Regions from separate parts of the Streptomyces sp. NPDC039465 genome, predicted to be linked through region 2. Evidence: predicted binding sites of a transcription regulator. Region 2 holds the regulator's gene; the other holds the start of a gene.
The links. Region 2 encodes HspR, which represses chaperone genes until heat shock. Its sites were predicted from a motif close to TTGAGNNNNNNNNNCTCAA; they were not measured.
Positions count from the first base shown of each region.

Region 1: lon (endopeptidase La) is a predicted target of HspR. The motif match lies at 1,329-1,347, and genes of this name have one in related genera.

Region 1 covers NZ_JBVKAP010000006.1:284,074-287,479, forward strand. Annotated here, with positions in the region: gene lon (endopeptidase La) at 1-1,306, opposite strand, end outside; gene ACZ7LT_RS21685 (rhomboid-like protein) at 1,460-2,152, opposite strand; gene ACZ7LT_RS21690 (spermidine synthase family protein) at 2,386-3,054, shown strand; gene ACZ7LT_RS21695 (response regulator transcription factor) at 3,172-3,406, shown strand, end outside.
Region 2 covers NZ_JBVKAP010000004.1:431,224-434,629, forward strand. Annotated here, with positions in the region: gene grpE (nucleotide exchange factor GrpE) at 1-572, shown strand, start outside; gene dnaJ (molecular chaperone DnaJ) at 603-1,778, shown strand; gene ACZ7LT_RS16510 (heat shock protein transcriptional repressor HspR) at 1,783-2,235, shown strand; gene ACZ7LT_RS16515 (hypothetical protein) at 2,334-2,834, opposite strand; gene ACZ7LT_RS16520 (helix-turn-helix transcriptional regulator) at 2,837-3,406, opposite strand, start outside.

The DNA.
Region 1 (3,406 bases), on a different contig from region 2:
CGTCGAGCAGGACCACCGGGTTCATGGACCCGGCCTCCTTGATCGCCCGTACGATCCGGCCGGGCAGCGCGCCGACGTACGTGCGCCGGTGGCCGCGGATCTCCGCCTCGTCGCGGACACCGCCGAGCGCGACCCGGACGAACTTGCGCCCCATGGCGTGCGCGACGGACTCGCCGAGGGAGGTCTTGCCGACGCCGGGCGGGCCGACGAGGGCGAGGACCGCGCCGCCGCGGCGGCCGCCGACCACGCCGAGACCACGCTCGGCGCGCCGCTTGCGGACCGCCAGGTACTCGGTGATGCGTTCCTTCACGTCGTCCAGGCCGGCGTGTTCGGCGTCCAGGACCGCCTTGGCGCCCTGGATGTCGTACTGATCCTCGGTCCGCTCGTTCCAGGGCAATTCGAGGACCGTGTCGAGCCAGGTGCGGATCCAGGAGCCCTCCGGGGACTGGTCGCTGGACCGCTCCAGCTTGTCGACCTCCTTGAGGGCGGCCTCGCGCACCTTCTCGGGCAGGTCGGCGGCCTCCACGCGGGCGCGGTAGTCGTCGGACTCCTCGCCCTCGCTCTCGCCGTTGAGCTCGCGCAGCTCCTTGCGGACGGCTTCGAGCTGGCGGCGCAGCAGGAACTCACGCTGCTGCTTGTCGACGCCCTCCTGGACGTCCTTGGCGATGGACTCGGCGACGTCCTGTTCGGCGAGGTGCTCGCGCAGCTGCTCGGTGGCGAGCCGGAGGCGGGCGACCGGGTCGGCGGTCTCCAGGAGTTCGACCTTCTGGGCCGTCGTCAGGAACGGCGAGTAGCCGGAGTTGTCGGCCAGCGCGCCGACGCCGTCGATCTGCTGGACGCGGTCCACGACCTGCCAGGCGCCACGCTTCTTCAGCCAGTCGGTGGCGAGTGCCTTGTACTCCTTGACCAGTTCGGTGACCTGACCGGGCAGCGGGTCGGGCACGGTCTCCTCGACCGTGGCCCCCTCGACCCACAGGGCGGCACCGGGCCCGGTCGTCCCGGCCCCGATCCGCACCCGGCCACGGCCGCGGATGAGCGCGCCGGGGTCGCCGTCGGAGAGCCGGCCGACCTGCTCGACGGTGCCGAGGACACCGGTGGCGGCGTAGGTACCGTCGATCCGTGGCACGAGAAGGACCCGCGGCTTGCCGGAGGTGGGACGCGCGGCTGCCTGGGCGGCCTCGACCGCGGCGCGTACGTCGTTGTCGGACAGGTCCAGCGGCACGACCATTCCGGGCAGCACGACCTCGTCGTCGAGCGGCAGCACGGGCAGAGTGAGCGGCACGGACGCCATGGACTCAGCAGCCATGATCTCCCCTTCGGCAGTCAAGTTGAGCTATGCCGACTCAATGCTGCTGAGCCGAGGATTGTTCCCCGACAGGTGTTCGCTCTGAGCGATCGGTCTCCGGGACACCGGGGACGTACGGGACAGGAGGTGTTCCTGACGGGGTGTCCGCGGCGACTACCGTCGGCGCCCTGCCGCGGGGCGCACGACCGGCCGGCAGATGAGGCCGGTGACGAAGGCCAGCAGATGGCCCCAGTCGGAGACCGGGTCCTCGTAGGCACGCAGATCCGCGAGGAGCATCAGGGACACCCCGGCGAGCAGCGCGGCGCGCAGTGGCGCGCGCAGCAGCAGCGCGAGCGCCCCGGTGCAGGCCAGCAGGCCGAAGCTGATGCCGTAGTCGAGCCGGTGCAGCGACGAGGCGGGCAACTGCCCGGCCCACACCGAGATCCCGACCGGCACCTCGGTCGCGAGCGTCGCCACGACGTGCCCGGCAGCGAACACGGCCGCGGTGCGCATCCCGCCGACCCGCCGCTCCAGCGCGGCGAGCACGACGACGAAGCCGAGCGCGTACGGCGAGGCGAGGCCGCCCGCGATCCACAGCGCGCTGGCGACGAGGACGAGCAGGGGCGTACGGGCGAGATGGGCGGCGTCGGTGCTGGAGCCCTCCAGGAGAGCGGCGACGGTGCCGGGGTCGCCGAACTCCGCGTAGAGAGAGGTCCCGAGCAGCACCCCGCCGTAGCAGAGGGTGAACGGCACGGGCACCCGCCCGCGCCGCTTGAGGCCGCCGTCCCCCTGATACGGCTGCGGCGGGAGGGCGTCGAGGAGGCCGGCGGTGTCGGACGTGTCCGGTGGTGTCTGACGTCGCCGCACCTCGCGAGGCCCCTTCGTGTCGATCAGCCCCCGGCCTCCACCCTGCCCCACCCGCCGCCGTCGCCACCACCGGGGGCGGGTGACGTACGACACGCCCCGGCACCGGGAACCGGCCACCGGCAAGCGGTGCCCCGCCCCCGAGACGGCCGTTAACCGATTGTCCGGGGCGCTCCCGCGCGGCAAGGATGGTCCGGACGACCGCGTGCACCCACCTACCGCAGGAGGCTCCCCGCATGTCCGCCCCCGTCACCCTCGACCGGCGCGAAGGACCGTACGGGGAGGTGGTCCTGCGGCGGCACGGAGACCTGCTTCAGATCATCGCCAACGGCACGTTCCTGATGGACACCTCCGACGGGCGCTCGGAGCGGCTGCTCGTCGACGCGGCGTATCTGGCCCTCGACCCGCCGCCGGTCGCCCCGGCCGTCCTCATCGGCGGCCTCGGCGTCGGCTTCTCACTGGCCCACGCGGCGGCGAGCGGCCGCTGGGCGCGGATCACCGTCGTCGAGCGCGAGCAGGCGATCATCGACTGGCACCACGAAGGCCCCCTCGCGGCGATCTCCGGCGAGGCGCTGGCCGATCCGGCGACCGTGATCCTGCACACGGACCTCGTGGAACATCTGCGGACCACTCCGGACACCTACGACGCCCTCTGTCTGGACATCGACAACGGCCCCGACTGGACCGTCACCGAGGACAACGAAACCCTGTACTCACCCGGCGGACTGGCCACCTGCCGGGACCGGCTGAGGCCGGGCGGAGTGCTCGCCGTCTGGTCCGCGCGGCCCTCCGCCGATTTCGAGGAGTCGATGCGGAATGCCGGATTCAGCGGGGTAAGGACTGAAGAGATCCACGTTGCCCGAGGCCTTCCCGATGTGGTCCATCTCGGCGTCAGGGCTGGATAGCCGCGACGCGGCGACTGCCTTTACGCTGCTGCCTCGACAACTCGGATCACGGCCACGAAGAAGACGGCCACACAGAACTACGTGCGGTACGCGACGACGCGTGTCAGGGGCGGGGCGATGGAGCAGACAACCACCAGCCAGGGCGGTGCGGCGCCGTACCCGTCGACCAGCGCCCAGCGAAGGGTCCTGGTCGTCGAGGACGACACCACGATCGTGGACGCCATCTCCGCACGGCTGCGGGCCGAGGGCTTCCTGGTCCAGACGGCCACCGACGGCCCGGCGGCCGTCGACGCCGCCGAGGCCTGGCAGCCCGACCTGATGGTCCTCGACGTGATGCTGCCCGGCTTCGACG
Region 2 (3,406 bases):
CCGAGGCCCCCTCCACGGAGGAGGGCTCGGCGGCCCCGGCCGGGGACGTAAGCCAGACCGCCGGTCTGACGGCCCAGCTGGACCAGGCCCGCAGCGCGCTCGCCGAGCGCACCGGGGACCTCCAGCGGCTCCAGGCCGAGTACCAGAACTACCGCCGCCGGGTGGAGCGCGACCGGGTCACCGTCAAGGAGATCGCCGTCGCGGGCCTCCTCACCGAGCTGCTGCCGGTGCTCGACGACATCGGCCGCGCCCGGGAACACGGCGAGCTCGTGGGCGGGTTCAAGTCGGTGGCCGAATCGCTGGAGACGGTCGCCGCCAAGATGGGCCTGCAACAGTTCGGCAAGGAGGGCGAGCCCTTCGACCCGACCATCCACGAGGCCCTGATGCACTCGTACGCGCCGGACGTCACCGAGACGACCTGCGTGGCGATCCTGCAGCCGGGGTACCGGATCGGCGAGCGGACCATCCGGCCCGCGCGCGTGGCGGTGGCCGAGCCCCAGCCCGGGGCGACGCCGTCCGCGAAGGACGAGAAGAAGGCCGACGAGGAGAGCGGTGGCCCCGAGGAGGGCTGACGCAACGATCGTCCGGAAGGAGGGACGTCGATGAGCACGAAGGACTTCGTCGAGAAGGACTACTACAAGGTTCTCGGCGTCCCCAAGGACGCCACGGACGCCGAGATCAAGAAGGCGTACCGGAAGCTCGCCCGCGAGAACCATCCGGACGCCAACAAGGGTGACACCAAGGCCGAGGAGCGCTTCAAGGAGATCTCCGAGGCCAACGACATCCTCGGCGACCCGAAGAAGCGCAAGGAGTACGACGAGGCCCGCGCGCTCTTCGGGAACGGCGGCTTCCGCCCCGGACCCGGCGGCGGCTCGTTCAACTTCGACCTGGGCGACCTCTTCGGCGGTGCCCAGGGCCCCGGCGGCGGCGCCGGGGGCTTCGGCGGCGGCCTCGGGGACGTCTTCGGCGGACTGTTCAACCGCGGCGCGGGCAGCGCGGGTACGCGTACGCAGCCGCGCCGCGGCCAGGACATCGAGTCCGAGGTGACGCTCAGCTTCACCGAGGCGGTCGACGGGGCCACGGTCCCGCTGCGGATGTCCAGCCAGCAGCCCTGCAAGGCGTGTTCGGGCACCGGCGACAAGAACGGCACGCCGAGGGTCTGCCCGACCTGTGTCGGCACCGGCCAGGTCTCGCGTGGTTCGGGCGGCGGCTTCTCGCTCACCGACCCGTGCGTGGACTGCAAGGGCCGGGGCCTGATCGCGGAGACGCCGTGCGAGGTCTGCCACGGCAGCGGCCGCGCCAAGTCCTCGCGGACGATGCAGGTCCGCATCCCGGCGGGTGTCTCCGACGGGCAGCGGATCCGGCTGCGCGGCAAGGGCGCGCCGGGCGAGCGCGGCGGGCCGCACGGCGACCTGTACGTGGTCGTCCATGTCGACGCCCACCCGGTCTTCGGCCGCAAGGACGACAACCTCACCGTCACCGTCCCCGTCACCTTCGACGAGGCGGCGCTCGGCGCCGAGGTGAAGGTCCCGACGCTGGGCGGCCCCGCGGTCACGCTGAAGCTGCCCGCGGGCACGCCCAACGGCCGCACGATGCGCGCCCGGGGCAAGGGAGCGGTCCGCAAGGACGGCACCCGCGGCGACCTGCTGGTCACCGTCGAGGTGCAGGTCCCGCAGACGCTCGGCGACAAGGCGAAGGAAGCGCTGGAGTCGTACCGCGAGGCGACCGCGGGAGAGGACCCCAGGGCAGAGCTGTTCCAGGCCGCGAAGGGAGCTTGACGTCATGGACAGCCGACCAGGACGCAGCCGTAATCCGTATGAACTGACCGACGAGACGCCGGTGTACGTGATCTCGGTGGCGGCCCAGCTCTCCGGCCTGCACCCGCAGACGCTCCGGCAGTACGACCGCCTCGGCCTGGTCTCCCCGGACCGCACGGCCGGTCGTGGCCGGCGCTACTCGGCGCGGGACATCGAGCTGCTCCGTCAGGTGCAGGCGCTGTCCCAGGACGAGGGCATCAACCTGGCCGGCATCAAGCGCATCATCGAGCTGGAGAACCAGGTCGCGGCGCTCCAGTCGCGGGTGGCCGAGCTGTCGGCGGCGGTCGAGGGCGCGGCGGCGACGCTGCGTCAGCGCGAGGCGCAGGTGCACGCCTCGTACCGGCGCGATCTGGTGCCGTACACGGATGTGCAGCAGGCGAGTGCGCTGGTGGTCTGGCGTCCCAAGCGCGGCGAGTAGCCCTGTGCCATGACGAACCCTGTGTCATGGCGAAGCCCCCTCCGATCCGGTCTCCCGGGCGGAGGGGGCTTCGTCGTTCGCGTGCCCGTGTGGCGCGGCTAGGGGATCAGCTCGGATATGACGTCCAGGGTGGTCTCCCACCACGGCGAGGCGCCGGTGCCGAAGGCGGCGGCGAGGGCCGTGCCGACGGCGACGTCCTGGGCGAGGACCTTCGCGCCCTCGTCCCAGTCGGCGGCGACCTTGCCGTCGCCGGTGGAGTCCAGCTCGCCGAGCTTGCGGCCGTTCTTCAGCAGCCTGCTGTCGCCGTACGAGCAGGGCACGAGGCGGTAGCGGGCGCCGCCGACCTTGGCGTCGACGCGGTAGGACCTGCGGGAGATACGGCCCTTGGCGGGGGTGATCCTCGCGGGGACGCCGTCCACGGTGAGGGTGAGCCGGGCGGCCTCGCGGGTGCCGATCGGGACGTGCTCGTTGAGCTTGGCCCCCTCGGCGCCGTCGGCGCGCACCAGCCGTACGGCCGGCAGGCCGGGGCCGGACACGTCGAGGGTGCCGGCCCGCGGGTCCAGTTGGATGCGGGGCGGGCCGGGAAGGTGGTCGTTCATGATCAGTGATCCTGCTCCAGGATGCCGGACTGGGCGATGAGATAGCCGAGCTGGGCGCGGCTGCCGCTGCCGAGGGCGGAGGCGAGCTTGGCGATATGGGCGCGGCAGGTGCGGACGTTCATGCCGAGGCGACGGGCGATGGCCTCGTCGACGTGGCCCTCGACGAGCAGCTTGGCGATGGAGCGCTGGATTCCGCTGATGCCGTCGGAGCGCAGATCGTAGGGGATCTCCTCCTTGATCGGCACGGCCACCTGCCAGAACTGGTCGAAGACACCGACGAGGTACTCGACGAGGCCGGGGTGGCGCAGCTCCAGGGCGACCTGGCGGTCGCGCCGGGCGGGGATGAAGGCGACCTCGCGGTCCACGATGATGAGCCGGTCGATGATCTCTTCGAGGGTGCGGACCTGCACCTCGGGGCCGACGTGTTCGAGGTAGGCGAGGGTGAGTTCGGTGTGGCGGGCGGTGTGCTGGTACAGCGTGCGCATGCGAATCCCCCGGCCCAGCAGGGGTCTGACGCGCCGTAGGGCCTCGCTCAGCGCGTGGGCTGGACGGCCGCCGCCGGGCTGGACGGT